3 regions of the Arthrobacter sp. StoSoilB13 genome follow, and region 1 is predicted to be linked to each of the others. Evidence: predicted binding sites of a transcription regulator. Region 1 holds the regulator's gene; each other region holds the start of a gene.
The links. The regulator LexA, encoded in region 1, represses DNA repair genes until DNA is damaged. The targets are predictions, from matches to a motif close to TCGAACANNTGTTCGA.
Positions count from the first base shown of each region.

Region 2: a site for LexA is predicted at 3,914-3,929, ahead of LDP01_RS13470 (HNH endonuclease signature motif containing protein). Genes of this name have one in related genera too.
Region 3: a site for LexA is predicted at 4,604-4,619, ahead of LDP01_RS10940 (DUF5131 family protein). Genes of this name have one in related genera too.

Region 1 is NZ_AP024648.1:1,292,083-1,302,561, reverse strand. It holds partial or broken gene LDP01_RS18245 (LysM peptidoglycan-binding domain-containing protein) at 1-342, opposite strand, end outside; gene lexA (transcriptional repressor LexA) at 699-1,442, shown strand; gene LDP01_RS18235 (ATP-dependent DNA helicase) at 1,470-3,527, opposite strand; gene hflX (GTPase HflX) at 3,520-5,082, opposite strand; gene LDP01_RS18225 (class I SAM-dependent methyltransferase) at 5,574-6,188, shown strand; gene dapF (diaminopimelate epimerase) at 6,169-7,137, opposite strand; gene miaA (tRNA (adenosine(37)-N6)-dimethylallyltransferase MiaA) at 7,200-8,105, opposite strand; gene miaB (tRNA (N6-isopentenyl adenosine(37)-C2)-methylthiotransferase MiaB) at 8,126-9,655, opposite strand; gene LDP01_RS18205 (regulatory protein RecX) at 9,754-10,296, opposite strand; partial or broken gene recA (recombinase RecA) at 10,286-10,479, opposite strand, start outside.
Region 2 is NZ_AP024648.1:265,233-275,711, reverse strand. It holds gene LDP01_RS13495 (MFS transporter) at 1-1,007, shown strand, start outside; gene LDP01_RS13490 (helix-turn-helix transcriptional regulator) at 971-1,867, opposite strand; gene LDP01_RS13485 (DUF8821 family protein) at 2,046-2,510, shown strand; gene LDP01_RS13480 (hypothetical protein) at 2,636-3,196, shown strand; gene LDP01_RS13475 (hypothetical protein) at 3,199-3,699, shown strand; gene LDP01_RS13470 (HNH endonuclease signature motif containing protein) at 4,018-6,279, shown strand; gene LDP01_RS13465 (4-hydroxybenzoate 3-monooxygenase) at 6,466-7,653, opposite strand; gene LDP01_RS13460 (IclR family transcriptional regulator) at 7,764-8,504, opposite strand; gene LDP01_RS13455 (MFS transporter) at 8,668-9,936, shown strand; gene LDP01_RS13450 (Hpt domain-containing protein) at 9,950-10,333, opposite strand; gene LDP01_RS13445 (signal peptidase I) at 10,367-10,479, opposite strand, start outside.
Region 3 is NZ_AP024647.1:2,332,788-2,343,266, forward strand. It holds gene LDP01_RS10915 (carbohydrate ABC transporter permease) at 1-57, opposite strand, end outside; gene LDP01_RS10920 (ABC transporter substrate-binding protein) at 60-1,367, opposite strand; gene LDP01_RS10925 (LacI family DNA-binding transcriptional regulator) at 1,557-2,558, opposite strand; gene LDP01_RS23960 (reverse transcriptase domain-containing protein) at 3,643-4,530, shown strand; gene LDP01_RS10940 (DUF5131 family protein) at 4,637-5,380, shown strand; gene tcmP (three-Cys-motif partner protein TcmP) at 5,377-6,513, opposite strand; gene LDP01_RS10950 (hydroxypyruvate isomerase family protein) at 6,771-7,574, shown strand; partial or broken gene LDP01_RS10955 (2-hydroxy-3-oxopropionate reductase) at 7,694-8,596, shown strand; gene gcl (glyoxylate carboligase) at 8,730-10,479, shown strand, end outside.

The sequences.
Region 1 (10,479 bases):
AGCTGCTGGCCGGGCTGGATGCGTCCCCCGCGGAGATCGTTCAACTGGATGATTTCCGCGATGACATCACGGGGGTCCCGCTCCGGCGCGGGCCGCACCGGCGATGCCCCACAGGGACTGCCCTGGCTGGACGGTAACCGTAACTGCCACCGGCGGCTGCAGCTGGGCTTGGGAATCAGAAGCTTTGGCCGGGGAGTTGATGAAGCCGGCAAGGCTCAGCAGCGCGGCAAGGAGCAGCATGACGGGAATTCCAAAGAAGACGATCCTGCCGCGTTGGGTAAGCCGGAGACGCGCAGGAGCCGGAGTGTTGCGGAATTCGTGGAACGTAGAGATTGCGGACATGAGCTGAGCCCTTCTGAGCGATTGCCTGCATCGGATGCCCGTTGCCGGCTGCCAATTCCTTGTGTTCGCCGAGCCCGGCGCCGAATGTTCGAACACTTTCTTCGAACATCCGAACCGCGCTCAACTTTTATAGAACACATATTCGAACCTTGCTATGACATTTTTAGCACTTATCAACGAACGGTGTCGAGACTCGCTAGAACGAATGTTTGATAAACGCGTGTGCCTGGCCTAGGTTTGAGTGAAGAAACAGGCACTGTTTCAGTGGAACAGGAGGGTCTGACATTTTTTCGGATCCCACATCCCCGGGCACACTTCAGACCGTGACCGGGCGGAACGGAAGGGCATTGGCGAACATGGCAGCGAAAGCCACCGGCGGCGGGGCACCCCTGCGGAGCCAGCAGCCTCAAAAGAGTCCCAAAAGCCTGACTGTCCGGCAGAAGAAAATCCTGGAAACCATCCAGCGGTCTGTCAATGACAACGGGTATCCGCCCAGCATGCGCGAAATTGGCGACACCGTTGGTCTCGCGAGCCTCTCCAGCGTCACGCACCAGCTCTCCCAGTTGGAGAAGCTCGGCTACTTGCGCAGAGATCCCAAGCGCCCCCGCGCCATGGAAGTACTCATGCCTTTGACCCTTGACGGCGGGACAATTCCCGGAGTGGAAGCAGCTACTACACTCCGCAGCGCAGGCGGACTCGCCGTGACGGAACTGGCCAGCGCCAGCGACACCGCGATGGTACCCCTGGTGGGACGCATCGCTGCAGGTGGGCCCATCCTCGCCGACCAGACTATTGAGGATGTCCTGCCCCTGCCCCGGCAGCTGGTGGGCCACGGCGAACTGTTCATGCTGAAGGTCGCTGGTGACTCAATGATCGATGCCGCAATCTGTGACGGTGACTGGGTGGTTGTCCGTCGCCAGAATGACGCCATCAACGGTGACATCGTGGCAGCACTCCTGGATGACGAAGCCACGGTAAAAACCTTCCGCCAGCGGGACGGCCACACATGGCTGCTCCCGCAAAACACGCAGTACGAACCGATACTTGGAGACCAGGCCACCATCATGGGCAAGGTCGTCTCGGTCCTGCGCTCCCTCTAGGTACTGCGCTCCCTCTAGGGAGTTCGCCTACGTTCTCTTTGCGCCCAGGCGTTCCAGGACGCCGCGCACCACGTTGCGGTCCGTCGTTGCCCAAAATGGCGGCAAAGCGGCACGCAGGAACCCGCCGTACCGTTCGGTGGAAAGCCGTGAGTCCAGGACGGCCACCACGCCTTTGTCGCCGGTGGAACGAATGAGGCGTCCTGCTCCCTGCGCAAGACGAATTGCCGCATGCGTAGCCGACACCGCCATGAACCCGTTGCCCCCGGACTGTGCAACGGCCCGTGAGCGTGCGGTCATTAGCGGGTCATCGGGCCTCGGGAATGGAATGCGGTCAATCACCACAAGGCGGCATGAACCGCCAGGGACGTCGACGCCCTGCCACAGGGACATGGTGCCGAAGAGGCAGGTGTCCGGTTCATCGGCAAATTGCTTCACCAGTGCTGCCATGGTGGATTCCCCCTGGCAGAGGATGTCCACATCCAGCCGCGGGCGCATGGCATCTGCAGCTTCTTCGGCCGCCCGACGCGATGAGAACAGGCACAGGGCTCCCCCACCGGATGCACGGATGAGGTCCTCAAGCTCATCCAGGGCCTCGGGTGAAGTGCCCCTGCCGGGCTTGGGCAGGTGCTTGGCCACGTAGAGCACACCCTGCTTCGGATAATCAAAAGGTGACCCGACGTCCAACCCGGTCCAGCTTGGCGCCCCATCTCCAATAAGCCCCAGGCCACCGGCTGCGGGTTCAAAGGCAGATCCAATGGCCAGCGTGGCAGAAGTAAGCACCACTGTGTGCCCTGCGAAAAGGCCCTCCCGCAGGCGGCCGGCAACGCTAAGCGGGGCGATGTTGATCAGTGCGGGCGCGGTCTCGTCCGGGTGTGAGTATCCCTGCTGGGGATCGAAGGTGCTGTTCCTGGAGAACCACACCACTTCACGGTTCTCCTTGGCTGCGAGCATCCGCTCGCACAGTTCCAGAATGAGCATGAGCCGTGAGCGCGCAAGCTGCCTCCCGCCGTCGACCGCGTTTGAAGAGTCGCTCTTCGAGTCGGACAATGCGGCGCGTGTAGCATCGCGCAGCTGGTCCAGGCAGTCCAGTTGTTCGTCGTTGAGCCCATTGGGCAGCAGGCCGTTGGGGACACCGGCAATGGCCATGTCCAGTCGATCGGCGGCCGCGTTCAGGGCGTCTACGGTAATAGCGGTGTGTTTGCGCGCGCTCGAAGCCGCAGCATGCACCATTGCCACGGACAGCTGACCTGTCACGGCTCCCGTGACCCGGTCCTGCAGCTCATGTGCTTCGTCAACCACAACGACGTCGTACTCGGGCAGGACAGCAAGGCCTTCGAAGGCACTGACGGCCAGCATGGCATGGTTGGTCACCACGACGTCAGCCTCAGCCGCCCGGGCCCGGGCCTGCTCGCTGAAGCATTCCTCGGCAAGCGGACATTTTTGCGCTCCCAGGCACTCCATGGACGTCACGGAGACCTGCCTCCAGGCGCGGTCGGTGACACCCGGCATCAGTTCATCGCGGTCGCCAGTGGCCGTCTTTTCGGCCCATTCACGGAGCCGGACCACTTCCTTGCCCAATTGCGACGACGGGCCGCCAACCGCCGCTGCAAAATGCGGCACGCTGGTGTCCTCACCCAGGGAAAAAAGTTGCCCCTCGGACGGCTCTTCGCTGGGGAAGCCGCCCTCCAGCTTTTGCAGGCAAACATAATTTGCCCGGCCCTTAACGAGTGCCACGTTCACGGGACGCTCAAGGGCCGGGCTTATGGTCTCCAACAGCCGGGGCAGGTCCCTGCCAACAATCTGCGTTTGCAGGGCCAAGGTAGCGGTGGACACAAGCGTTGGTTTGTCGCTGTCCATGGAATGGGCGATCAACGGAATCAGGTACGCCAAGGACTTACCCGTACCCGTTCCCGCCTGGACCAACAAATGTTCACCGGACTCGATGGCCCTGGTGACTTGCCTGGCCATCTCGTGCTGGCCTGAACGGCTTTGACCGCCCATCCCGGCAACAGCTTTGTCCAACAGTTCGAGGGTGAACTTCTCCGCCACCGACTCGACGACGTCCGCCGCCACCTTCTCAACCATTGCTGACGAATGACTCCAGTTCGGCCGCCAATCCCTCACGGACCATGGCCACCACGCGGGTTCCGTTTTCCTCGTGCTCGAGGCTCAGGATTTCCGAATCGGAGTTGTGCAGCTTGTTGACCATGTCACCGCGGTCGTACGGGATCAGCACTTCGAGGCGGACTCCCGGCCGGGGAATGGACCGGCTGATCTCTTCCAGGAGCTCAGGAATGCCCTGGCCTGTGCGCGTGGAAACCACGGCGTGCCGCGGCTCCTTCTGCTTAAGGCGTTCCACTACGAAAGGATCAGCCACGTCCACTTTGTTCAGGACGATGATTTCCGGGACCTTGCGGGCGTCGACCTCGGTGAAGACAGCACGCACTGCCGCGATTTGCCCTTCCGGGTCAGGATGGGAGGCGTCCACGACATGCAGGATCAGGTCTGCGTCCGCTACTTCCTCCAGCGTGGAACGGAAGGCTTCCACCAGCTGCGTAGGCAGCGAGCGGACGAACCCAACGGTGTCGGCCAGCGTGTAGCCGATGCCGTCCGGCGTTTGCGCCTTCCTGACCGTCGGGTCCAGGGTGGCGAACAGGGCGTTTTCCACCAGCACTCCAGCATCGGTCAGCCGGTTCAGGAGCGAGGACTTACCAGCGTTGGTATAGCCGGCAATGGCAACCGAAGGTACGGCATTACGACGGCGGTTGGCCCGCTTGGTCTCGCGCGCAGGCTTCATGGCGGCAATCTCCCGGCGAAGCTTGGCCATGCGCGTCCGGATTCTGCGGCGATCGAGCTCGATCTTTGTTTCACCGGGACCACGGGAACCCATACCGGCGCCGGCTCCACCCACCTGGCCACCGGCCTGGCGGGACATGGAGTCACCCCAACCACGAAGCCTGGGGAGCAGGTACTCAAGCTGTGCGAGCTCAACTTGTGCCTTGCCTTCACGGCTCTTTGCATGCTGCGCGAAGATATCCAGGATCAGCGTGGTCCTGTCCACCACCTTGACCTTGACGATGTCCTCAAGTCCGCGTCGCTGCGAGGGGGAAAGCTCGGTGTCGACCACAACGGTATCGGCTCCCGTGGCAGCCACGATGTCCTTGAGTTCCTGGGCCTTGCCCGACCCCAGGAACGTTCCGGGATCCGGTTTCGTACGGCGCTGAACCAGTCCGTCAAGGACCTCTGATCCGGCAGTCTCTGCCAGTGCTGCGAGTTCGCGAAGCGAATTCTCGGCGTCAGCCAAGGTGCCTTCTGTCCACAGGCCGGCCAGGACGACGCGTTCCAGGCGCAGCTGCCGGTATTCGACCTCTGTGACGTCTTCGAGTTCGGTGGAAAGGCCCGCTGTACGGCGAAGTGCACGACGCTCGGCCAGGTCTTCCTGGTCGCCGTCGTAAATGCTGTGTTCGTGGTCAAGCGTGGAGATCGCTTGTGCCCTGCCGAAAACGCCCTTGGCATCATTGTCATCGGATGCCTGTGCGGGTACATCCTTGGAAAGAATCCGGTCAATGACGGCCTGGATTTGTTCAGGACTCATGTCCTGGGCGTCGGAATCGGATCCGGAGTGCTTCTGGGTGGTCATGGTCTCCTTAGACTGTTCGGCATATCCAGAATAGTGCTGTTTGGTGTCCAATGGGACGGTATTCGCGGTGGGCTGACGGGCTTCGGCCATATAGGGCCTCCTGTGGTGCTTGAATCGAGCGGGTTGGTCCGCGGGAGGTCCTGTCCTGCAGGAGAATTCATCGCCAATCCATAAGCCAGGCCTAACGGCAGATGGCTGGGCCACTGCTTTCGCGACAGCTGGGTGGGACATGTTCTACTGAGCAACCGCGATCCACCAACAACGGGAGGTGCGGAGTCTGCCGGACGGAACCTGCGGGCGGAATGGCCATGCGCCGGGCTGATGTGCCAAGCGGGCCTGCATCGCGGGCAGGTGCCTTGCCGACTGTTTGGCCGGCTCGGGCTGATTACTCAAAGATCAAGAACATGCCTTCCACATTAGCAGCACTGTCAAACCGTCCCGGCCCGAGGGCAGTTTCCCAAGCCGCCGGAAGCCAACTAATCTGGCAAATTATGGAGTCTGCACACTATTTCAGCGCCCAACCGGCCGGTCCGTTTACCCGCAAGCCCCTCACTGTGGAACTGGCTGGAGCTACCCGTCATGTGCAGACCTCGTCGGGCATCTTCAGCCCCGACGGTGTGGACAAAGGCACCAAGGTCCTTCTGGCCGAGGTTCCACCGCCCTCGCCCCGGGGCAACCTGCTGGATATCGGGTGCGGTTGGGGCCCTATTGCCCTCACCATGGGGCTCATGGCGCCCCTGGCACAGGTCTATGCCGTGGACGTCAACGAGCGCTGCATCGCCCTGACCAATGAAAACGCCGTTTCCCTGGGCTTGAACAACGTGAAGGCCAGCCTCCCGCAGGAGGTAGATCCCGGCGTCGAATTCGACACGATCTGGTCCAACCCGCCCATCCGCATCGGCAAGGACGAGCTGCACTCGCTTCTCCTGACGTGGCTGCCCCGGCTGGCACCGGGCGGCAACGCATGGATGGTGGTCCAGAAGAACCTGGGCTCGGACTCACTCCAACGCTGGCTGGCCAACGAACTGGACAAGTCCTACACAGTCTCCCGGGAAAGCACTTCCAAGTCCTTCAGGATCCTTCGGGTCAGGAAAGCGTCCCACTAGCCACAATGACCGCCGGCCCGCTGAGCTCAACGTGTTCGCGGCCGTCCTCGCCGGGGAAGAACTTCACTTCCACTACGCCGCCGGGAACGTTGACGTGCCAGGCATTGGGGGCGCTGCTGCCAGCCCAGTGACGTATTGCGACGGCAGCCGCACACGCACCGGTGCCACACGATTGCGTCTCGCCTACGCCGCGCTCGTGGACGCGCATGGTGATACTTCCCACACCGTCGTGGACCAGCGGTTCAGCGGGCACCACGAACTCGACGTTGGTGCCATTGGCAGGCTTGGGATCCACGACCGGAGCTGTGAACAGCTTCGTGGCGGCGAGCTCACTGAGCTCAGCAAGTGCTACCACCGTGTGCGGGTTGCCCATGCTGACCGACAGCCCGGGCCGGGCCACCTCCAGACCATCTGCGCTGACCAAAGCATCCATGGCTTTGCTTTGTGCTTCTGCAGGGAAGATGAATTCCCATGGGCCCATATCCACGGCATAACCGCCGGACGTGCGCACAATCTTCTTGATGCCGCCACGTGTTCCGATGGTCAAGGACTGACCCGGCCCGAGCTCAACCAGGCCTTGGTCGATCAGGAAGTGCACGAACACTCGAACACCGTTGCCGCACATCTCGGAGAGCGAACCATCGCCGTTCCGGTAGTCCATGAACCATTCGGCAGAGGCGTCCTGCTCAAGCAGGATGCGGCCTTCGGGCAAATACCGCGAGGGGACAGCCCGGATAAGACCGTCACCACCAATTCCCCGATGCCTGTCGCACAGCTGTGCTACCTGCTCTGGTGAGATCTCGTGGACAGCACCCGGATCAGCAATCAGGACGAAGTCATTACCCGTTCCATGGCCCTTGGAAAACGCCAAACCGGAAAGGCTGGCAGTGGACACGGTGGCACCGGCAGCGGCGGACTGCTGGGCGGGAACTGCGGCGGTTTGATCCATGGGACTAGGCTACCCGCCGGGCAGGTTCGGTCAGAAATTGCTGTATGGGAGTGGCAGCCCGGCTAGGCCAGCGCCAATGCCTTGGACACAAGGTCCGGGTCCTGCCAATCAAGCCAGGCGATGCGGGGATCGGCCCGAAACCAGGTCAATTGCCGCCGGGCGAACTGCCGCGTGGCCACAATGGTTTCCTCAGCTGCCTCCGGGACACTGGCTTCGGCGTCGAGCACCCTGAGGAACTGCGCATATCCCAGGGCACGCGAGGCCGTCTTGCCGCGCCGCAGCCCAGCCGCATCAAGGCGTTCCACTTCCTGGAGCAACCCCGCATCCACCATCCGGTGTACGCGGAGCGCCAGCCTCTCCCGCAGAACCTCCCGTTCCACAGCCAGGCCAATCTGTATGGCCGGCTGGAAGTACTCGCGTTGCGGCATGAACGAGCTGAACGGCCGTCCCGTCATTTCGTAGACCTCCAAGGCCCTGATCACCCGCCGGGCATCCCCCAGACGCCCCGCCGAGATGGGATCCACCTTTTCAAGCCGGGCCCGCAACGGCGCCAGACCGAACGTTTCCCATTCGTCCTCAAGCCGTTTTCGCAAGACAGGGTCCGTGCCGGGAAACTCCAGAACATCCAGGGCGGCCCGCACATAGAGGCCAGAACCCCCCACCATGATGGCGCGCTTGCCGCGGGCGTGCACGTCACTAATGACGGCGCGGCATTCCGCCTGGAAGTCCGCCACGCTGGCTTCCTCCGTGACATCCTTTGTGTCCAGCAGATGGTGTGGCACACCCCTGCGCTCGTCCACAGTGATCTTGGCCGTCCCGATGTCCATGCCCCGATAGAACTGCAAGGCATCAGCGTTGATGACCTCACCATCGAGGGCAAGGGCCAGCTCGACGCCCAGGTCCGATTTACCGGAACCGGTGGGGCCGACGACTGCGATGACCGGCGGCGCGGCATGGGAGGGAGCCATTCGACCTCGAATAATGGGCGTCAGGCGCCGCGAACAGGCAGCGACGGCATGCCCAAAGACACGCCTTTCCTGTCCGACGCCGCACCCGCGCTCGGAACACCGCAGGAATCTGCCTGCGAACGATCCCAGGCGTCACCAGCCCTTGACCGGCGCAACATGTAATCGTCCAGGCCGGCAGGATCGGCAACCAGGTGGAATGCCGCTGCTTCGGTAATGGTCACGGTGACAAAGTCACCTGGGCGGGGGGTTTCCGCACCATCAGGTACCGAGAAGTGAACGAGTCGCTGATCCTTGGACCGGCCGGACAACCGGTGCGTTTCCTCTGCTTTGCGGCCCGACTGCGCTGTCACCAGAATCTCCACACGGCGACCCAGCTGCTTTGCGTTCTCCTCCGCGGCGATTCGGTCCTGAAGGGCGGTCAGCCTTTCGAAACGCTCCTGGACCACTGCTTTGGGAAGTTGCTCCGGGAGCTCGGCAGCAGGCGTACCAGGCCGTTTGGAGTACTGGAAGGTGAAGGCTGAGGCAAACCGCGATTTCTCGACGACGTCGAGCGTCGCTTGGAAATCCTCTTCGGTTTCTCCGGGGAAGCCAACAATGATGTCCGTAGTGATGGCCGCATTGGGAATCCGCTCACGCACCTTGTCCAGGATGCCAAGGAACTTGCTGGAACGGTACGAGCGCCTCATATCCTTGAGCACCTTGTCCGAGCCCGATTGCAGGGGCATGTGCAACTGCGGCATCACGTTGGGTGTCTCGGCCATCGCCTCAATGACGTCGTCCGTAAACGCTGCCGGATGCGGGCTGGTGAAGCGTACGCGTTCAAGGCCTTCGATCTCACCACAGGCACGCAGAAGCTTTGAGAAGGCCAGGCGGTCACCGAACTCAACCCCGTAGGAGTTCACGTTCTGGCCCAACAACGTAACTTCCACGGCGCCGTCGTCCACCAAGGCCTGAATTTCGGCCAGGATTTCCCCGGGACGCCGATCCTTCTCCTTGCCGCGGAGCGATGGCACGATGCAGAACGTGCAGGTGTTGTTGCAGCCCACTGAAATCGAAACCCAGCCGGAATAGACGGAGTCGCGCTTGGTGGGGAGGGTAGACGGGAAGACGTCCAGGGATTCCAGGATTTCGAGCTGGGCCTCGTTGTTGTGCCGCGCCCGCTTCAGCAGTGCCGGAAGTGCTCCTACATTGTGGGTGCCAAACACAGCGTCCACCCAAGGAGCCTTCTTGACGATGGTTTCCCGGTCCTTCTGGGCGAGGCAACCGCCGACGGCGATCTGCATGCCAGGGTTGGCTGCCTTGACCTGCCGAAGCTGGCCAAGGTTTCCATAGAGCTTGTTGTCGGCATTTTCCCGAACGGCGCACGTGTTGAACACCACGATGTCCGCAACCTCACCCTCCGCGGGCACGTAACCAGCATCCTCAAGGAGGCCGGCCATACGCTCGGAATCGTGGACGTTCATCTGGCAGCCGAAAGTACGGACCTGATACGTCCTCGGTTCAAACGGGGCAGATTCAGACGGCGCAGGTTCAAACGTGGCAGATTCCATCGGGGCACGGACATCCGTCACTTGGGCATCAGCATTGGTTGCCAATGCTACAGCCGAAGGCGTGGTTTCTGCTGAGGGGGAAGGAATGGTCAAACTCACTACTCAAGGGTATCGGCTTGGGCAAGTACCTCACCGACGATCCGGAAGGCCATCGAAGGGGCATAGCCCTTCCGGGCCAGCATGGATGCCAGCCTACGGGTGTACTTGTCACGTTCTGCACGATCGGAGAGATCCACGCCTGGCCTCAGTTTGCGCTCAACGAGCTCACGAGCGGCGATTTCCTCGTCTTCATCGCTGAGCTGTGAGAGTGCTTCCTCGGCATCATCGAGCTCGATACCCTTCTCCGTCAGCTCACGGCGAATGGCACCTTTGGCCAGTTTTCTGCTTTGGGAGCGGCTGCGCACCCACATTCTGGCAAACTCAGCGTCGTCAATGAGCTGGACTTCCTCGAAGCGGTCCAGCACAGCCTCAGCAACATCCGGAGGGACATTCCGCTCGGCCAGCTTGCGGGACAGCTGCAGCCGACTCCGTGGCGCCATCGTCAATTGCCGCAAGACGATGGCGCGGGCCACGGATTCGGGATCAGGCTCAGGATCGCCGGAGACGGAGGACTCCGGGTCCGGCCCGGTTCTAGCCGTCAACGGCCTTCAGCTTTGGGGAATCTGCCTCCGGCTTGACACCCACGCCAAGCTTTTCCTTGATGAGACGCTCAAGTTCCTGTGCCAGCTCCGGATTATCACGCAGGAAGCGCCGTGAATTCTCCATGCCTTGGCCCAGCTGATCGCCGTCGTAAGTGAACCACGAGCCGGACTTCTTGATGATGC
Region 2 (10,479 bases), 320 kb from region 1:
CGATTCTCACCCTCAGGATGCCGCGACGCCTCACCCTCAGCCTCGCGTTGGTGGTTTTCGCCGTTGGCCACGTCATCGTCGCCCTCACCACCGACTTCGCGCTGATACTCGGAGCCCGGTTCCTGACCGCTCTGGCCACTGGAGCCTTCTGGGCCGTCGCCGCCGTCGTGGGGGCGAAGGCGGCCGGCGCCGCTTCAGCCTCCCGTGCTTTAGGCGTGGTTTTGGGCGGCGGCATGCTGGCCAACGTGATCGGTGTTCCGTTGGGGGCGTTTGCCGGCCAGTCGATCGGTTGGCGAGGCCCGTTCTGGATCCTCAGTGCCCTGGCACTCATGGCGGCGTTGGTCGTTTACCGTTTGGTCGGCGTCGAACCTGCCTCGGGCCGCGTCCCCTCAGTTCGGGCCGAGATCGCCAGCATGCGTGACGCCCGGGTGTGGCTTGTTCTTTTGGGTTGCGCAATCGTGTGTGGATCATCCCTGGCGGCCTACAGCTTCATCTCACCGCTCCTCACACAGAACACAGGGATGGGGGCAGCGGCAATTCCGCTGGTGTTGGTGGGCTATGGCGTTGGAGCGTTCATCGGTTCCAACCTCGGTGGCCATTTTGGCGCACACCGTCCCTTCACGGCACTTTTCGTCTCGGCAGCAATGACGTTCCTGGTGCTCGGGGCTCTCTGCCTGCTCTCACGCAACGCCGTGCTGACCGTGATCCTCATCTTCTTGCTGGGCCTGTTCGGCATGGCAACCAACCCCATCCTCATAGGCAAAGCAGTCGGATATGCCCACCATGCACCCACGCTCGCCTCGGCCCTCAGCACGTCTTCGTTCAACCTCGGCACAGCAGTGGGTTCGTGGATCGCAGGCTTCGCACTCGAGTCAGCTCTCGGGGCCACTGGCCCCGTGCTGGTGGGTACCTGCATCGCGGCACTGTATTTTCTCCCGCTCACCATCTTGTGGCGGAAAGAACGGTCACCTCAGCCGTCCGAGGCAGCCCTCTCCGGCTCAGCCTGAGCTGCCGTGCCATATTCGCTGGCAGCCCACGAGGCGAGGAGCTGCAGGCGCTCCGCCGAAGGCGACCCCGGTTCCGCACTGTAGATCGTCAGGGTCAAGCCCGGCTCAGCGGCCATTTCCAAACCCTCGTAAGCGAGCGTCAACTCACCCACAACTGGGTGATTAAACGTCTTGAAACCCGTCCCGTGGTGGCGGACGTTATGAGCACCCCAGCGTTTCCGGAACTCATCACTGCGGGTACCCAACTCACCAATGAGGTCATGAAGTTCCTTGTTGTGCGGATCGCGACCGGCTTCGGTCCGCAGGATGGACACAGTCACCTCGGCGAACGCATTCCAATCCGGATAAAAATCATGGGCGCGTTCATCCAAAAACGTGTAGCGCGCTATGTTCGGCGGCTGGCCGGGCATGTCGTAGCAATCCTTGTAGAACGCCCGCGCCAAGGGATTAACCGCCAACAGATCCATCCGGCCGTTGCGAACGAACGCCGGGCCGGCAGTGACAGCATCCAGCGCCCATTGCAGGCTTTGATGCGGAACGTAGGACTTGGAGTTGCGCCGCCTGGGCGGACGGGCCACCGGACTGGCCGCGTGGGCGAGGTCGAACAGATGGGCGCGCTCGGCGTCGTCCAAACACAACGCCCTGGCGATGCTCTCAAGAACTTGAGGGGAGGCTCCGCTGATCGCGCCACGCTCAAGGCGCGTGTAATACTCCACGCTCAACCCGGCAAGCGTGGCCACTTCACTACGCCGCAGGCCTTTCACCCGCCGATTGGTCCCGGCGGGCAAGCCAACCCGCTCAGGGGCAACATGGGCACGGCGTGAGATCAGGAATTCGCGGACCTCGGCTCGATTATCCATAGCCTCAACGCTAGGCCAAGCAGGCATCGGGAGGGAGTCCCTCCCGATACCTGCTTCGCTTACCGCACGACGGCGACCTCCCGCCGTCGTGCGTTTTCCACACCCAATTCCGCGCCCAACATGGCCGTGTCAGTGTGGAACGTTAGGGTTGGTCCAAGACATCTGACGAGGAGAGCAATTGCCGTACATCGTTGACTTCAAGAACGTTTCTACCGAGGGCCTGGAGTCTTCTCCGGTTGCCGCGGCCCTCGCAGGACTGCGCGCGAACGAGGCCCGCTATTACAAGAACAAATACGACCATGACTTCACCGTGAGTCCCGCAAGTGAGGTGCCGGAAGTCGTGGATCGGGTGAGCCGGATCCTGAAGGAAGAGCGCGACATCGTCATCGAGTCCCGCCCCCTTGAGGCGACGGCCTTCGAAGTGGACGGCCTACGGATGGATTACGTGTTCTACGAGTCCGGGCTTTCCATCAACGTCATGTACAGCATCGAGGAAGGCGGGAAGCGGGCGGTCGGTTTCAAGCTCGCCGAGGGCATGGATGTTCCCGAAGAACTGGAACCGCGCTTCAAATTCGCCCGTCAGAAGTCCAAGCTGGCAGGGGTAATCCGGGGATCGTACTTCGTGATCAAGGGTCAATACTGACCGTTGGCTCTGACTACATGCCCTATCCCAAACGCGCCGGGACCCTCTATTCTCTTGACATGGGCGTTTGGGGAGCGTTGTACCGCACCAAACCCGGTTGCAAGAGCATCGGGCGCGGGTGACGCGTGGATCCCCAAGACAAGGTTCCTTCGCCGGACAATTACGCCGCATTCCTCGCAAGGTTGGACGCGGCAACCACAAGCCTGACCAGCCGGGCGAGGGCCCTTGACAAGGCATTGTCGGCGATCTCGCTGCTCTTGGGACGGTATCAACGGGCCCTTCGAGGCTGGGAACGGAGACTGGGCCGCGTCGATGAGGAACTAGACCGGCACTCCGGCGAGCCCCAGACGTCGGCTGCCCTTCATGAGCTCCAACGAACTGCCGTTCAGATGAGGTCAATGCACAGTGCACAGGTCCTGCGGCTCACGGAGAAACTGTCGCTCAAGCAAGGACAACGAGACGCCGTAGGCCGCTCGCTCCTCGAACTTGAAGTCATCAGGGCCAAACTGGAAACGTCCCGGAGGTTGTCACGGGACCGCGAAAACCTGGGCAGGGCCCTCTACGAGCTTGCGGGTACCGGCAGTGGCGCCGCGAAGATCCCCGATGTGGGATTGCGGAACGACCTTAGGGAAGCACGCGAGGCAGTAATTCTGGCCGAAGCACTCCTCGAAGTGAAGGGATCCTGACCATGGAAAACGCGCCGGATGCTGTTGAAATCGTGCGCTGGATGAGGAAACCCGGCGACAAACCCATTATCAAATTCGTCACTTTCAGCATCCTTGCCGTGATCCTGTGGCTGATCCTGATGATCTTCATGCCTGCCCTGAGAAACGCTGTCCCGGCGTCGATCTTCATTGCCGTGTTCGCCGCGATACTTACTATTCCCACCGTCGTCGCCCAGAGGAACCTGGTGCGTGGCTTGGCAAAACGGATCAACGACACCCTCACGGAGCTGACAGGCAGCCCCGACGACAAGATCTCCACGAAGCAGCTACGGAAATTGATCAAGAGCGGCGAGCAGCTTCCACTGCTGATCAATGGGGTTCCAGGTTTGCGGCTGCACGTGAAAAGGGTTGCAAGTGCCAAGGAAGATGGCTCCGAGAGACTCCTCGCGATCATCACCGTTGCCCCGGTGAGCAGTGGAACTGCGAGCTTTGACCGGCTGCTTGAGGCGGCGTTGTACGGATGACGGTTGGGCTGGCCTTCGCTGGCTCTTGGGGACTGAAACGGGGCTAGTAGGACAATGGTGCTTTTTTTGGCGCTGTAGCGGTCTGGATCTGGGTCCCCCAATTCGACTTCAGAAGAAGCCCGGTTCAGTGCTGACCGACACATTTCCAAGCGGGTCAGTCTGTTCTCCTGGCAATCCACGCCCCGCGCGATCTGTGGGCCCTAGATCTCTGATTCTGAACACATGGTTGATGCCTGGAAACGGTTGGGAAGCTTGTGGCACCCAAGGGCAGCGGCACTGCTTCCTAAAAATGTCAGACCCTGGTGAGAGGGTTTATTCATGGGAAGCATTGGGGAAATCATGGCGCGTCGGGCAGCGATGCCTGGCGTCGCGATGCGCCCCCGGGGCCTTCCCCGAGGAATCCACACCGGTCCTGCCAGCGGCCAGGCCGGCTGTGAAAGCCCGACGGCGGCGGCTGCGGCAGGCGGCGATTCGGAGAAGCTCAGGGCCATGGCGCTGCTTCGCGGCATTGAACCGAAATCCTTCGCCACCCTTAGTGAAATGGGCCGTGAAGTCGAGCCTGTTCACGGCCTGGAACCACTGCCCTTCGCCGGCCTTGAGGTCGATCCTGAAGTTGAAGTCGATCCAGGAATTAGGGTCGATTCTGAAGTCAGCCCTGTTTCCCCAGGACTGGGCGGTTCCTTGGGACTTGAGGGTGCGCTCGGCCTTGGGGATGCGCCGGAACTTGGGGATGCGCTCGGACTTGAGGATGCGCTGGCGGACAGCGTTGGGGCCTTGGAAAGTCTGCGTTCCGTCACCGTGGCCGGTGCCCCGGGGTTCGGGTTTGCCGAAGCCGCAGGGTTCGCCGGGCGGGTGGAGGAGATCGCCCGCACCGTGGAATACCTACAGGTCATCGCAGCCCACGCCGTGGAACGGACCCGCACCCAAGCCCAGCAGGCACGGCCCTCCTCCGCGGCGGGCACGGGATGGCAAACAGGCTGGACCAACCCCACACCCACAGGACCAAACCCCGCCATAGCCACAGCCACAGCTGCAAGGTCCGATGCTGCTGCTGGCTTCAATACTTCTGCTGGATCCGCCACCCCTGCTGGCTTCAATGCTGCTGCTGGGTTCGGTGCTGTTGCTGCGGCGGACGCTGCTGCGGTGGCCGATGATGGCTACCGCAACGCCGCGGAATTCCTGCGGGCCCGCCTGAGGATCGGCATCAGCGAAGCCCGGCGCCGGCTCGCCCTGGCCTCCCAGGTCCTCCCCGGGACCGGAATCGCCGGGCAACACATCCCGGCCCGCCGCGAAATCCTGGCCCAAGCCCTCGAATCCACGCAAATACCCACCCGGTCCGCGAGCATCATCACCGCCGCCCTGGACAAAGTACGGCTCCTCACCGACGAAGAAACCCTCACCCGGATGGAACACGCCCTCACCCGCACCGCCGCCGGGTCCGACCCCGACTTCGTCCTGAAAATGACCAAACGCTGGAACGACCTGATCGACCAGGACGGCCCGGAACCCAGCGAAGAAATCCTCCGCCAGCTCCAAGGCACCTTCATCCGCAAACCCCGCCACGGACTGCACCACCTGGAAATCTTCGCCACCACCGAACAATACGAAACACTCACCACCGCCATGAACACCGCCACCAACCCCCGACTCACCACCGCAACCAACACAGCCACCGGCGAAGGCAACGTCACCGGGGAAACCAACGAGAGCGTCGACGGGAACGTCGACGGTCAGGCACCCGGAACCGTCCACGGCAGTGACCGCGGGAGCGAACCAGCCGGGCCGGACCTGGACCGGCGTTCCCGGGCCCAGAAGCTCCTCGACGGCCTCGTCGGAGCCTGCGGCGTGGCACTGACCACCGGGAAACTGCCAGCCAACGGCGGACTCCGCCCCCAAGTCACCGTCACCATCAACCACCACGACCTCTTCCAACAACTCACCCGCACCGCCCCGCCCGGCGCAGCCCCCACACCACACGGCGCAGCCGCCACCCAGACCACACGACCTGGGCCTGGAACGGAAGACCCCCGTCCCGGCGCAGCCACACCGCCCGGTGCAACCGCAACACCACACGGCGCAGCCGCCTCCCCACCCGGCGCAGCCGCCACCCAGACCACACGGCCTGGGCCTGGACCGCAACACCCCCGGCTCAGCTCCGGCTCCGCCACCTTCGCCGGCCCGATGCACCCCAACACCATCCGCAAAATCGCCTGCGACGCCGACATCCTCCCCGTCCTGCTCGGCAGCGAATCCCGCGTCCTGGACATCGGGCGCACCACTCGGATCTTCCCGCCCCACATCCGCAAAGCCATCACCGCCCGGGACCAAGGCTGCGCGTTCCCCGACTGCACCATGCCCGCCCCCTGGTGCGAAGCCCACCACATCACCTACTGGTCACACGGCGGCACCACGTCAACCAACAACGGCACCCTGCTCTGCAGCCACCACCACCACCTCATCCACAAAGAAGACTGGCGCATCGACATCACAACAGGGGTTCCGTGGTTCATCCCGCCACCCCACATCGACCCCAAACAAACACCCCGACGCAACCACCACCACACACCCCTCAGAACATAAGAGTCCGCCGCGTCCAATTGCGCTCTGCTGCCTCGCCACAAGGGTGACCGGCCTCGCCACAAGGGTGACTGTCTCGCCACAGGGTGACCGCCCGCCGTCGAGCGCTCCTAAACTACGCCTCGACCCTAAGCTGAGCCTGCGACATAAGCCGGGGCCCGCGACCCTAAACCCAGTCGCGACGAAGCCTTACCGCGACGTCGGCCAGCCCGTGTACGACTCAGCCAGGTACGCCTTGGCGTGCTCGGACGAGACCACGGAGTGCAGCTCGCCCAGCTGGCGGGCGCGGTCAAAGTCGTCGGCGCCGGGAACGGTATGCAGCATGGAGGTCATCCAGTATGAGAAATGCTGTGCCTTCCAAACTCGGTCCAGGGCGCGGTCGCTGTAGGAATTCAGCAGTGTGATGGAACCGTTGGAATAGAAGGAGTCGAAGCCTTCGAACAAGACCTTCACGTCGTGTATCGCGAGGTTTAGGCCCTTGGCGCCGGTGGGCGGGACGGTGTGTGCTGCATCGCCGGCAAGGAAAAGATTGCCGTGGCGCATAGGAGTGTGGACGAAGCTCCGGAACGGTAGGACCATCTTTTCCAGGACAGGGCCTTCGTTGAGCTCAAAGCCATTACCGTTTACGCGTTTGCGGAACTCGGACCAGATGCGTTCGTCGTCCCAGTCGGCGACGTTTTCCTTGGGATCGCACTGGAAGTACATGCGCTGCACTGTCTCGGTCCTCTGGCTGATCAAGGCGAAACCATGCTCGGAGTTGGCATAGATGAGCTCGTCGGAGCTGCGTGGAGCCTGGGCCAGGATGCCGAACCACGCGAACGGGTATTCGTGGAAGAACCACTTTCGGTTTGCTTCGGGGATCTGGAAGCGGCAGTGGCTGCGGGACCCGTCAGCGCCAACGAGGAAGTCGGCCTGGATCTCGAACTCCTGACCGTCGGAATCGGTGAACCAGACTTTCGGTTTGCCCTCGAGATCGTGGACAGTGGTGTCCGTGACGCTGTATCGAACGTCGCCGTCGTCCGCCTCGCGTCGCGCAGCGAGGTCGGCGAAAACGTCTGTTTGTGGGTACAGCCACACGGATTCACCCACCAGCTCCTTGAAGTTGATTCGGTGGCTTTCGCCGTTGAACCGCAACTCGATGCCATCGTGCCGGTCACCTTCGCGCAGCACCCGGTCTGAGACGCCGGAGTCCACGAGCAGGTTGACGGTGCCGTGTTCCAGGATGCCTGCGCGAACAGTTTGGTGGATTTGTTCCCGGCTGCGGACCTCCATCACCACGGATTCGATGCCTTGCTTGGCCAGCAAGTGGGAGAGCATGAGCCCTGCGGGTCCTGCACCCATAATGGCGACTTGAGTGGTGACGGTTGTACGTGCCATGGTGTTCCTCGCTTCGTTGCGGTCCCGCCGGAACGGGATGAGTCTGGAATCAGTGTGGCGGGTAGTGCGTGACGGGTGTTACATGAATTCCGTTGAACGGAAGATCTACATTAGTCCCTGAGCTGCCGCCCTATCCCCCGGGCAGCGGTTTGCAAAGCCGGAACAAGCGCCTGCAGGCGCATCTCAGCCAAGGGCACCACCACGCCAAGGGCCGCGACCGCTCGCCTCTTGCCGTTCATCACGGGCACGGCGATGCCCCAGGTGTCAGGATCAACGACTCCCGCCAGCTGCGCATAGCCCAGTTGCGCGGCCTCAGCCAACAGGTGGCGCACGACGTCGGAAGTCACCTTTCCTTCCGGGTCCTGGAACTGTTCGAGGTACTGCGCCTGCAATTCCCGGGACTGGTGTGCCATCAGCGTCAGGCCGGCGGAGGAAATGTGGACCGGCATGCGTCCCGCGACGCGTGCCCGGTTGGCCACCGATCCTCGGCGCGAAAGCCGCTCCACAAACAGCGCCTCCCAGCCCTCGAGGACTGCCAGGTTCACGTTCTGGTTCAGGACTTGCTGAATATCCTCCATGAAGGGCATGGCCGCTTGACGGAGTGCGAGGGTGGGCGAATTTCTGTTGACGAGTTCCCACAATCGGAGGCCCAGCCGAACGTTCCCGCCAGCACCCAGTTCCAGCAGGCCATGCTCGGAGAGTTGACGGACCAGCCGGTGGGCGGACGACAACGGGAGGCCGGACCTATCGGCGAGTTCGGTCAGTTGCAGGGAGGTGGCACCTTCAGGAAAGGCTTCAATGACCCGGACTACGCGATCCACCACGGAGTCACCTGATGCTGAGTTGGCCACGATGCGCTCCTTTGCTGCCGCTCCCCTACCCGACCCCGCGGGGGCTACTTCCATTCAATGGTAGAACGTGCTTCAGATTACTCCCGCCGGTGATACAACTCTCATAACCGACCGGCCGTTCTGCTGGCCACATCCATTCCCAAAGAGAACTCCCGAGGACACTATGCCAACGATGCCATCTGCCCGCCGCTCACAATGGCCAGTATGGCTGTGTTGGTTAGCCATGGTCTTGGACGGCTTCGACCTGGTGGTCCTGGGGTCTGTCATCCCCACGCTCATCAAGACCGGCGACATAGGCTTCGATGCCGTTGGAGCCACCTTCGCTGCAACTATTTCCCTGGTAGGCGTGGGGCTCGGCGCACTCTTTATCGCCCCGCTATCCGATAAGTTCGGCCGGCGGAAGCTCTTGATCGCCTGCGTGGCCGGCTTCTCGCTCTTCACGATCGGAGTCGCGTTCGCTCCCAACGTGGCGGTCTTCTCCATACTGCGCCTGCTGGCAGGCCTCGGGCTGGGCGCCTGCCTCCCCGCCGCCCTTGCGTACATGAACGATTACGCACCTGCGGGCTCAGCCGGAAAGTCGACCACGCGGACTATGACCGGCTACCACGTAGGCGCTGTGGCCACCGCGTTCCTGGCCATCCTTGTTGTCCCTGACTGGCGCCTCATGTTTGTCGTTGGCGGCGTTACCGGGCTGGCACTCCTGCCATTCCTGTGGGCGAAATTGCCGGAGTCACTTCCTGAAGCAGCACCCGCGAAGGTGGACGAAACAACAAAGGCGGCTACCGGCGTCGTGCATTCCACGGACGGCAAGCAAAAGACCGGGTTCCGCGACCTGCTGCAGAAGCCGTATCCGCTGGTGGCCGTGGGCATTGGCATCGCGTCGTTCATGGGATTGTTGCTGGTTTACGGCTTGAACACGTGGTTGCCGCAGTTGATGGCAGCCGCCGGCTACACCGTGAGCACGGGCCTGACGCTGCTGCTGGTCCTCAACCTCGGCGCCGTGGCCGGCCTGGTTTTGGCCGGAATTCTTGCCGACCGGCACGGAACCAAGAAGATAGTGCTGCTGTGGTTCGGGCTTTCCGCAGTGTTCCTGGCCATCCTCAGCGTCAAGATCCAGAGTGAGTTCCTGCTCAACGCCGCGGTGTTTGTCACCGGCGTCTTCGTCTTCAGCTCGCAGGTTCTGGTTTACGCATGGGTCAGTCAGCTGTTTCCGGCGCGGCTCCGGGGAACGGCACTCGGGTTCGCTGCCGGCGTCGGACGCCTTGGTGCGATCGTTGGTCCTGCCGTGACTGGAACCCTGGTGGCCGCAAACATTGCCTACCCTGCCGGCTTCTACGTATTCGCCGCAGCGGGACTTTTGGCTGTCGCAGCGCTGTTCCTGGTGCCCCATCAAATCAAAAGTCCTGAGCCCGTGCCCGCGGGAGAACGGTAACCACGTCACCACGCTAGGTGCTCCGCTGCCCGTCCAACTTTCCGGGCTGTGCGTGAAGCGACTCGCGGGCCTTGCCCAAGAGCTGCGGTCCGGCCGCGTAGCATCGATCGGTGTATTGCCGGAGCGCCGGGAGTGCCTGGACGGCGTAGTCGAAGTGTTCCTCACGGATCATCGACTCGATGGCCTTGCACTGGTCCTCTGTCTCAAGCGCACCCACCATTGCCGAGGAGATCTTGAGGCTCAGCACGGCGTCCATGCTGGCATCGGCGTCGTGTTGGCAGAGGCCGTTTGAGATTCTCAATAGCCTGCCCGGCAACATCGAAAGGTAAGTGGAGAGGAAGCGCAAGGCCGGGGTGGGGTCTCCCATCTCATCGGCCAAGGGCCCTGCAACCTGCACGGTTCCAGAGCCGGAACCTGACCGTCTGCTTCGTCAGTCATGGTTGGCCGCTTGTGGCTGCGCGGCGTCTTCCGGCGTCGATTTGTTGGGGTCCCTGCTCCAGATGGAGGCGAGCATCCCGATGACCAGGATGCCGGGCGCACCGT
Region 3 (10,479 bases), on a different replicon from region 1:
GTCGCGGGCGCTTGTCTTCGCTGGGCCGCGGCTTGGCGAGATTGTTCTGGTGGCCATGATTAGAAGCTCGCCTTTGCCGCCGTGATTTCCTCGGCCATCTTCTGCACGGCTTCCTCAGTGGAGGCGGTACCGGAGAGGACGGCGTAGACGTTCTTGTAGATCGCCTGCGAGATCTGCTGGTAGACCGGGGAGATCGGGCGCGGCTTGGCACCCTTCACGGAGGCGAGGAGTTCCGTGGCGAACGGCATCTTCTCCAGTACCGCCGGGTCAGAGTAGGCAGCTTCGTTGACCGGGGCCTGGGAGTAGTCCATGGCCACGTGCTTCTGCCAGTCCGGGGTGGTGGCGAAGTCGATGAACGCGACAGCTCCGGCATGGTTGGTGGAGTGCGCGGAGATCGCCAGGTTCCAGCCGCCCAGAACGCCGGAGGCCTTGCCGCCTTCCCATGCCGGAAGCGGTGCGACACCGAAGCTGGACGCCAGCGGTGTCGCGTTGAGCAGGCGGTACACGTGCGGCCAGTTGCGCTGGTATCCGAAGTCGCCGGACTCGTAGGCGAGGCGGGCGGGGTCTTCGTTGTAGGTGAGGACGGCGCGGTCGGCTGAGCCGTTCTTGAGGCCGTCGCTCATGAAATTGAGGACGTCGCGGGTTTCCTTGGAGTCGATTTTGACGTCGCCCTGGTCGTTGAGGACTTCGCCGCCTGCGCTGTAGAGCATCTCAAGGAAGTTCACGGTGAGGCCCTCGTACTGCTTGCCTTGGTAGACGTATCCGTTGCCGGGAGCCTTGGCGGCTTCCGCGTAGAGCTGCTGCCACGACTCGGGCTTGGCTACCTTGTCCTTCTGGTAGTAGATCAACCCGGCGTTTGTGAAGAACGGCGAGGCCCAGTACTTGTCCTGGTACTTGGTGGTTTCCACAGTGGAGGGAATGAGCCGGTCCTTGTTGGCTTCGACCAGCTTGGTCTGGTCCAGCAACCAGCCCTGCGAGGCGAACTCGGAGGTCCAGATGACGTCCGTAAGGAAGAGGTCGCACTCGGTGGACTTGCCCTCCAGCCGCTGCACGATCTGCGTGCGGGCTTCATCCGTGGTGGCGCCGATCTCCGTGTACTTGGCCGTGACCTTGCCGTTCGCCTTGGTGAACGCCTCCGCTGTGCCCTTGTAGATCCCGCTCGCGTCCTTGACGCCGCAGATGTTCACGGCACCGCTGGCATTAGCGCCCGACGCCGGATCGGCAGCTGCCGCCTTCTCCGCAGCTTGGGGTGCTGCTCCCCCGCCGCACGCGCTGAGCAGGAGGGCTGCTGCTATTGCGGTGGCCGCGAGGGTTTTGCGGTTTCGTGCTTTGTTCTGGAGCGGGAGAGCAGGTCGGTTCAAGTCCACAAGTGGCTCCTTTGGGGTCTGTGGCGGCGGTGTTCAGTGCGCGTTTTGGCTGTCCCGCGTGCTGAGGGTGGCTTCTTCGCCGGCGGTTCTCTTGATCTTTGGAATCGATTCCAAATATTGTCCGGAAAAACGGCCTTGCGGCTCGTGGAATCGATTCCAAAGTAGTGTGACAGCGACCACTGAGGGCTGTCAACCCTCTTTGGTGGAGTCCCTGATGACGAGTTCGTGCGGGAGGAAGGTTCTTCCCTTGCGATGTGCGCCCTCGACGGTCATTCGTTCAAGGAGCTCAGCGAAGGCTACGAGGCCCATTTCGTAGGCTGGTTGCCTCACGGTGGTTAGCTCTGGAACGCACATTTCCGCCTGTGCCGAGTCATCAAAGCCGGCTACGGCGATGTCGTCTGGAACTCGTATTCCGGCGTCCGTGAGTTCCCGGACGCACCCTGCGGCGACTACGTCAGTGCCGCAGAAGACGGCGTCGGGGAGGTTCTTTGTTTCCAGGAGTTTCTTCGTGAGATCGCGGCCGGCGTGGAATCCGAAGTTGCCTTCGCCCAGCAGGATCTGGTCCGATTCCAAGCCCGACTCAGTGAGTGCCTGGCGGAAACCTTCCTCGCGTAGCCGGCCCGATCGGGCTCCCCTGTGGGCGATCATTGCCAGCTTCTTGGCGCCTGTGTCGATCAGATGTTTGGTGATGTCGTAGGCTGCTTGGCGGTCATCGATGGACACTCCGAATGCTGCTTCTGCGTCGACGATCTCACAGACCTGGATCACGCTTAGTTGCTCAGCGACAGTGTTGACGTCCTCGTCCGGCATCGTTGGGGAAAAGATGACCAGTCCGTCGACGGAGCCGTTCCGCAGCATGTCCACGAGCTGCTGCTCGCGATCCAGGTCCCCGTCGGTTGCAGCGATAAGGCTGACGTAACCCGAGTCGGCCGCTGCGTCGCCGACACCTCGGAAGACTTCGCTGATCACCAGGGAATCCAGGTTCTTTGCCAGGGCGAGGACGCGCATGGTTCGGTCTCTTCTTAGGTCTCGCGCCGAGGCGAGGGGGCGGTAGCTGAGCTCCTTGATCGCTGCGGTGACTTTTTCTCTGGCCGACGCGCTGACTGCCGAACTCCCGTTCAGAACACGCGACACCGTCCCCACGGACACACCGGCAGTCCTGGCGACGTCCTGAACTGTCGCTCGAGCCATTTCAATTCGCCCTCCTGAGAGCAATGAAGCCTGTCATTGCCGCCACTCCTCTGCCGTAGTCAACGGCATTCTCAGCTTAGCTGGCCACCTGCTCGCAAAGCTGAAGGACTCTGCGCTCAGATCAGGCGGACGACAAGAAGCGCCTTTCGGGGATTCATAACTGACACTCAAAGAGCAGCACCTTTACCACCATCGCGCCGTGGGCTCAAACGGTCCACGCAAAGATCAATTGTTGCAATTTGTGGCAAACGGTATAGTCTCGCTCTGGGTTCCAAGAGGAACTAGGCTCCCTTCCGTTCGTAGTCAGATTTTGGTTGATCACCACTGACCTACCTGAGGCGGGGCACGCAAGTGCACTGCCTGCGTGAAGCTCATTTTCTGCACGTGTTGGTGGCCGGTGAGAGGGCCCGTAGTGACGGGCCCTCTCATTTCTTGGAGGTATGATGTGGCGTGACCTTGAAGTAAGTGTTCGTGGTGCCGCCGTTCGACAGATACGCGAGTTTGAAACCTATTCGCGAGCGGTCTTGGATGAAAATAGACGTCGTGATCGTCGAGCCGTAAACGCCCCGCCACTCCTTGAAGTCCAACGGCCCCGAACGCTGGACGGATCCCGCATTCAATCCCTATCTTGTTCGAAAGCGCAGTTCGTCCATAGCTCACGCGCTCACGATGAGGCTCAAAAATGGATCGTACATGCCACATCGTCCCGCTAATTTCGCTGTTCCCAAGGGCGACGGCGGAACCCGTTTGGTGAACACGTACGCTATCGCCGATGAAGTTATATCGAAGCGTCTCTATAGCTCACTAATGCGAAAAAATGCCTCGCGGCTCAGCGGACACACATATGCTTATAGACACGACCGGACACCGCACGATGCGATCTCACGGATCCGCTCTGAGTTCGCTAGGGAGCAAAGGCTTTTCGTTGCTGAATATGACTTCAGCAGCTTTTTTGACATGATTTCTCATGAGTTTCTATGGAGCGCCGTCGCTGAGTTAGGGGTGATCATTACCCCGCTCGAGAGAGAACTGACAGAGGCCCTTCCTGCGAAGCAGGCCTCCTGTATCTAACGCTCAATACGACATGGGACATCAAGGGGGATCTCGCGGACTTCCCCAAGGGACTTCAATCAGTCTGTTCCTTGCCAATGTTGTCGCTTCCCAACTTGATAGGTCACTAGAACGTCTTGGCGTCGGGTTCGCGAGGTACGCCGACGACACGCTCATCTGGAGCCCCAGCTACGATAAGGTATGTGAAGCCGCAGGAGTTCTGCATGCCTCAGCAGACGCCATTGGCTCGCCGATAAACGTAGGGAAAAGCCCTGGAGTGCGGCTACTTGTGCCAGCGGATGCGCGCACACATGAGATGTCCGGGACAAAGGCTGTGGATTACCTGGGCCATACACTGGGCCTCCGGTCCACCCGGATGAAAGCAACGGCCGTGGATCGAATAAAGAGCCGCATTCAGACTCTTCTGTTCACAAACCTTCTGATGGAGCCTCTGAGGAACAATCAGAATCTTGCTCGTATAACGACCACCGACAGAGACTATGCCACTTACATATGGCAACTCCGCCGTTATCTCTATGGTCCCCTAAGTGAGAATCAGGTGAGGCGATTCCTGCGAGGAACAGTTCCCGACATGACCTTTGAGGGCGCCATGGCCTTCTTCCCTTTGGTGGATCATGATTCGGAGCTCGAGGCGTTGGACATCTGGATCGCAACTCAGACTTGGCTTGCACTCAAAAAAAGGCAGAAGATACTGGGTCCAAAAGTCACAAAACAGCCAGCAATGTGGAGACTGGAACGCGACCAACTTATTCAATTACAGGTTGAATCCGAGACATCCAAGCAGAACGTCGACCTGCGCCTGCCCAGCGTCCGGCGCATCTCCGGGATTATTAGAACCGCAGTCGATACTTATGGCTTCGGCGCAGCGTCAGATGGAGCTGAGCTCTACCTATACGACTAGGGCTTTTCGCTCTCATGCCTCTATCTACAACGCCAGCGTGCATGAGTACGCGACCACAGGCACGATGCGCCGATCGAACATGTGTTCTATGGACTAAGCTTTTCATGTGTCAGATAGAAGCTCGATCGAATGGACGGAAGCAACCTGGAACCCCACCACTGGTTGTGATCGCGTGTCTCCGGGTTGTGACAACTGCTACGCACTGTCGTTGTCCAAGAGGCTCAAGGCCATGGGGGCAGCGAAGTACCAATTGGATGGCGATCCGCGGACAAGTGGACCAGGTTTCGGCATTGCAGTGCACCCCGACGCTCTCACCACACCGTACAAATGGAAGCGGCCACGCCTGGTTTTCGTCAACTCGATGAGCGACCTATTCCATGCACGAGTTCCCATTTCGTTCATTCGCGACGTCTTCGCAGTCATTGAGGACACACCGCATCACACCTACCAAGTCCTCACAAAGCGCGCACGTCGGCTTCAGAGAGTCGCCGACAAACTGTCTTGGCCCAAGAATCTGTGGATGGGTGTGAGCATCGAGTCCTCCAGTCAGTACAACAGGGTTGCGGACTTAGCCGAGGTACCCGCCGCCGTTCGGTTCCTATCCTGCGAACCGTTACTGGGTCCTGTTCCTGACCTACCGCTAAACAACATCGATTGGGTGATTGCTGGTGGCGAAAGTGGGCCACAGGCGAGAGCCATTGATCCGGAATGGGTAAGAGGCGTGAGAGAGAGATGCGTTTCCACGAATACGCCATTTTTCTTTAAGCAGTGGGGAGGACCTCGCGCCAAGTCGGGAGGCCGAGAACTGGACGGTCGCACTTGGGAGGAAATGCCACTACTAGCCTCTTAGCTGATATAGGCGCGCTGAAGCCCTCCCTTCGGCACCGAGCTAATGACCCCACTAGTCTGCAATAGCCTCAAGGCCTTTCTAACATGCATTTCCCGGGCAAGACCCAGCGTTCGACCGAATACCCGATCGAGCTTGTCATTGAGCCTGAAGGGTCCAGCGTCAATGAGTATGCTTTCAATATTGACTGCTATTTCATCAATCCAGGCAGCCTCGTTATCCCTGAAATCCAACCCTGGCAATTGCGGCTGCAATGGGCGTCGCCTCTCCGCTTGATCAACGAGCCATTGCCTCCAGTCGCGTCGCGCATATGACATGGCCTGCGCCATTTCCCACAATCCATCATCGTGTCGCGTGAAAAGGATTAGTTCATAGACTGGTTTTGCGTCCAATGAATCAGCGACATCTGCGGTGATGTAGCCGTATCCGGCAGCCTGCCCAACGCGGTCAGCGAATCCGATAAGAATCTTTTGGACCCATTCATCGTCCCCACTGAGGGCGACGTCTTGCCACCAATCACCGCCGAGCGCGTTATCGAGAGCAGCGACCTGCGCCTCTTTGGCTGCATAGGATTTTCCGGAGCGAAGAGCTCCAGCGATTCGCCTGACCGCTTCATAGGAAAAGTTCATAAGTAACTCTGTTTTGGGCTGATCAGCGTAAGGAAGTCTATCTATATCCCTGGCCGACAGTGCGTGCACAATACGATCGAAAGATACTGTGAGGCCGAACGGGTCGAGAAAAATAAAGAGCGGTAGATCGCGACTCAATTTCAGGACTTCGTCAAGGTGTGCATCAACGGGCCCGAGCCTGACTTGATAGGACGATGGAGGGACGCCTTTGCCGGACAACAATTCTTCGAGTTCGCCGCAAAGGTTCCTCGACTTCTCACTGAAAACGGTGAAGACATTTCTCAGGTCAGCCATACTCTGCGCCGTGTCCACCAACAGTTCCGGGGAACCTGGATGGTTACTGCCATATCGGCCGGGGCCAGCGTATGCGTCGTAGACCACGACCTTCTTCCCCTCAGCCGTCGACCCAACCTTCCCAGCCCAAGCGGGGATGTATGACTTAAGCAACCGATGCTTGTAGACAGCTGCGGCCTGCGGAGACTCAAAAAAGTTACCAGTACTGCTCACGATGACACGCCTTCCCCTCGACCACGAGCGTAATGCACTCGCCCCAGCCGCTCCGGATGACGCGCCAAGCTTGTACCCGGCCAACGAAGCTTGGAGTTCACGTCGCCTACCCACCCCCTTGACTCCCACCCCCACCTTCCCTAAACTTTTCATAAAGCAGAATCTAAATTCCACAAAGCGGAAATGAAGCCAAGCGCCAAGGCAGCAGCCAAGCACAGAGGAAGATAGATCAAAGCCCCTCCTCGGAAGGACCTACGATGACGTACACAGTGAACTGCTCCATCCTCCTGACGGAGCTGCCCTTGCTCGAGCGCCCCGCCGCCGCGAAGGCAGCCGGTTTTGACGCCGTCGAGTTCTGGTGGCCCTTCGAAACCTCAGTCCCCACCGACGCGCAGGTAACCGAGTTCGAGAACGCCATCAAGGACGCCGGCGTTCAGCTCACGGGCCTGAACTTCAATGCAGGCAACATGCCCGGCGGCGATCGCGGCCTGGTTTCCTGGAAGGGACGTTGCTCCGAGTTCAAGGACAACATCGACGTCGTAGCAGGCATCGGTGAGCGCCTCGGCTGCAAGGCCTTCAACGCGCTCTACGGCAACCGCCAGGACGAGTTCACCCCTGAAGAGCAGGACGAACTCGCCGCCAAGAACCTCGCCGCGGCAGCTGCCGGCGTCGCACGTATTGGCGGAACTGTCCTCCTCGAGCCGGTGAGCGGAGCACGCAAGTACCCGCTCCTCACCGCGGAAGACGCACTCAAGGTCATCGCCCGCGTCAAGGCAGAATCCGGCGCACAGAACATCAAGCTCCTCGCCGACTTCTACCACCTGGCAGTCAACGGCGACGACGTTGAATCCGTCATCGAGAACCACGCCAAGGACTTCGGTCACATCCAGATCGCCGACAACCCCGGCCGTGGCGCTCCCGGAACCGGCACGCTCCCCCTCGGCGAATGGATCGCCCGCAGCCGCGAACTCGGCTACGGCGGCTACATCGGCCTCGAGTACAAGGAACCGCAGGAAACGGCTTTCAGCTGGGCCATCCGCCAGCGCGCCAACGCCAACTAAGCACCGCACGACTAACTAAGTAGCAGCAGAGCGCGTTTAGAACGCTCAAAACGCGCACTAATGCGACCTAGTTGGGTAAGCACACCTGAGTTAAAACATACAGACTTCAGACACACACAGACTTCCCCGGAAAGAGAACCACAATGAGCAACGTTGCAGTCATCGGACTCGGAATCATGGGCCTTCCCATGGCCATCAACCTCGTCAAGGCCGGCCACACGGTCACCGGTTTCAACCGCAGCCAGGACAAGATCGACAAGCTCGTCTCTGAGGGCGGCCAGGGTGCCACGAGCATCGCGGACGCAGTCAAGGACGCCGACGTCGTCATCACCATGGTCCCGGACTCCCCCGATGTTGAGGGCGTAGTCAGCGGCAAGGACGGCGTCTTCGCCAACGCGAAGAAGGGCGCACTCTGGATCGACGCTTCCAGCATCCGCCCGGACGTCGCAGCCCGGCTCGCAGCAGACGCCAAAGAAGCAGGCATCCGCCCCCTCGACGCACCGGTCTCCGGTGGCGAACAGGGCGCCATCGACGCCGTCCTGTCCATCATGGTCGGCGGCGAGGCAGCTGACTTCGAGGCAGCACAGGATGTCCTCAACGCAGTGGGCAAGACCATCGTCCACGTCGGCCCGTCCGGCTCCGGCCAGACCGTCAAGGCAGCAAACCAGCTGATCGTGGCCGTCAACATCCAGGTCCTCGGCGAGGCCATCGCCTTCCTTGAGGCCTACGGCGTAGACACCGACGCAGCACTGAAGGTCCTCGGCGGCGGCTTGGCCGGTTCCAAGGTCCTGGACCAGAAGGGTCAGAAGATGCTCGACCGCAACTTCGACCCCGGCTTCCGCCTGGCCCTCCACCACAAGGACCTCGGCATCGTCACCTCCGCAGCCCGCGAAGCCAACGTCACTGTCCCGCTCGGTGCAGCCGTCGCCCAGCTCGTCGCCGCAACCGTCAACCAGGGCGACGGCGGCCTCGACCACTCGGGCCTCTTCAAGCAGGTCCTCCAGCTCAGCGGCCGGAAATAAAGCACCCGCCCCAAAGGCACCAAGAAACGAAAAGCAGGGAACCCGCCGTCGTACTTAAACGACGGCGGCTCCCTCACCACACCCAAAAACACCCCAGACTTCGCCCGAAAAGGGCAAAAACAAGGAGTACACCATGGCTAAGATGCGCACCGTTGATGCGGCAGTCGCCATCCTGGAAAAGGAAGGCGCCACCGAGGTTTTCGGCCTGCCAGGCGCAGCGATCAACCCCTTCTACTCAGCAATGCGTGCCCACGGCGGCATCCGCCACACGCTGGCCCGCCACGTTGAAGGCGCCAGCCACATGGCTGACGGCTACAGCCGCGCAGCTGATGGCAACATCGGCATCTGCATCGGCACGTCGGGCCCCGCAGGCACGGACATGATCACCGGCCTGTACGCAGCATGGGCAGATTCCATCCCCATGCTCTGCATCACCGGCCAGGCACCTGTTGCCAAGCTGCACAAGGAAGACTTCCAGGCTGTGGACATCGAGTCCATCGCCAAGCCGGTTACCAAGATGGCCATGACCATTCTGGAACCGGGCCAGGTTCCCGGCGCCTTCCAGAAGGCGTTCCAGCTGATGCGCTCGGGTCGTCCGGGCCCGGTCCTGCTGGACCTGCCCATCGACGTGCAGATGGCCGAGATCGAGTTCGACATCGAGACCTACGAGCCCCTGCCGATCGAGAAGCCCAAGGCTTCCCGCAAGCAGCTGGAAAAGGCCCTGGACATGCTGACGTCGGCCAAGCACCCGCTGATCGTTGCCGGTGGCGGCATCATCAACGCCGGCGCTTCGGCCCAGTTGGTTGAGTTGGCCGAAATCCTGAACGTTCCGGTTATCCCCACGCTGATGGGTTGGGGCGCCATCCCGGACGACCACCAGCTGATGGCCGGCATGGTTGGCCTGCAGACCTCGCACCGCTACGGCAACGAGACGTTCCTGCAGAGCGACTTCGTGATCGGGATCGGCAACCGTTGGGCCAACCGCCACACCGGCGGCCTGGACACCTACACGGCCGGCCGCAAGTTCGTTCACATCGACATCGAGCCGACGCAGATCGGTCGCGTTTTCTCGCCGGACTTGGGCATCGCGTCCGACGCCGGTGCGGCGCTGGCTGGCCTGATCGAGCTGGCACGCGAGCGCCAGGCAGCAAAGTCCCTGCCGGACTACTCGGGTTGGGTTGCCGAGTGCCAGGAGCGCAAGGGTTCCCTGCACCGCAAGACCAACTTCGACAACGTGCCCATCAAGCCGCAGCGCGTGTACCAGGAGATGAACAAGGCCTTCGGCCGCGACACCACCTACGTGTCCACCATTGGCCTGTCGCAGATCGCCGGCGCACAGATGCTGCACGTATTCGGTGCCCGCAAGTGGATCAACGCCGGCCAGGCTGGCCCGCTGGGTTGGACCGCTCCGGCAGCACTGGGTGTTGTAAGGGGAACCCCGGACGCCACCGTTGTTGCCCTGTCCGGTGACTACGACTTCCAGTTCATGATCGAGGAACTGGCCGTGGGCGCGCAGTTCAACCTGCCGTACATCCACGTTGTGGTGAACAACAGCTACCTGGGCCTGATCCGTCAGAGCCAGCGCGGCTTCAACATGGAACAGAACGTTTCCTTGGCCTTCGAGAACATCAACAGCCCTGAGACCAACGGCTACGGCGTGGACCACATCAAGGTTGCCGAGGGCTTGGGCTGCAAGGCTATCCGCGTTGAGAACCCGAACGACATGCCTGCCGCCTTCGACAAGGCCAAGGCACTGATGGGCGAGTTCAAGGTTCCCGTGGTTGTTGAAGTGATCCTGGAAAAGATCACCAACATCTCCATGGGCGTTGAGATCAACGGCGTGAACGAGTTCGAAGAGCTGGCAGAGACCGCGGCGGACGCAC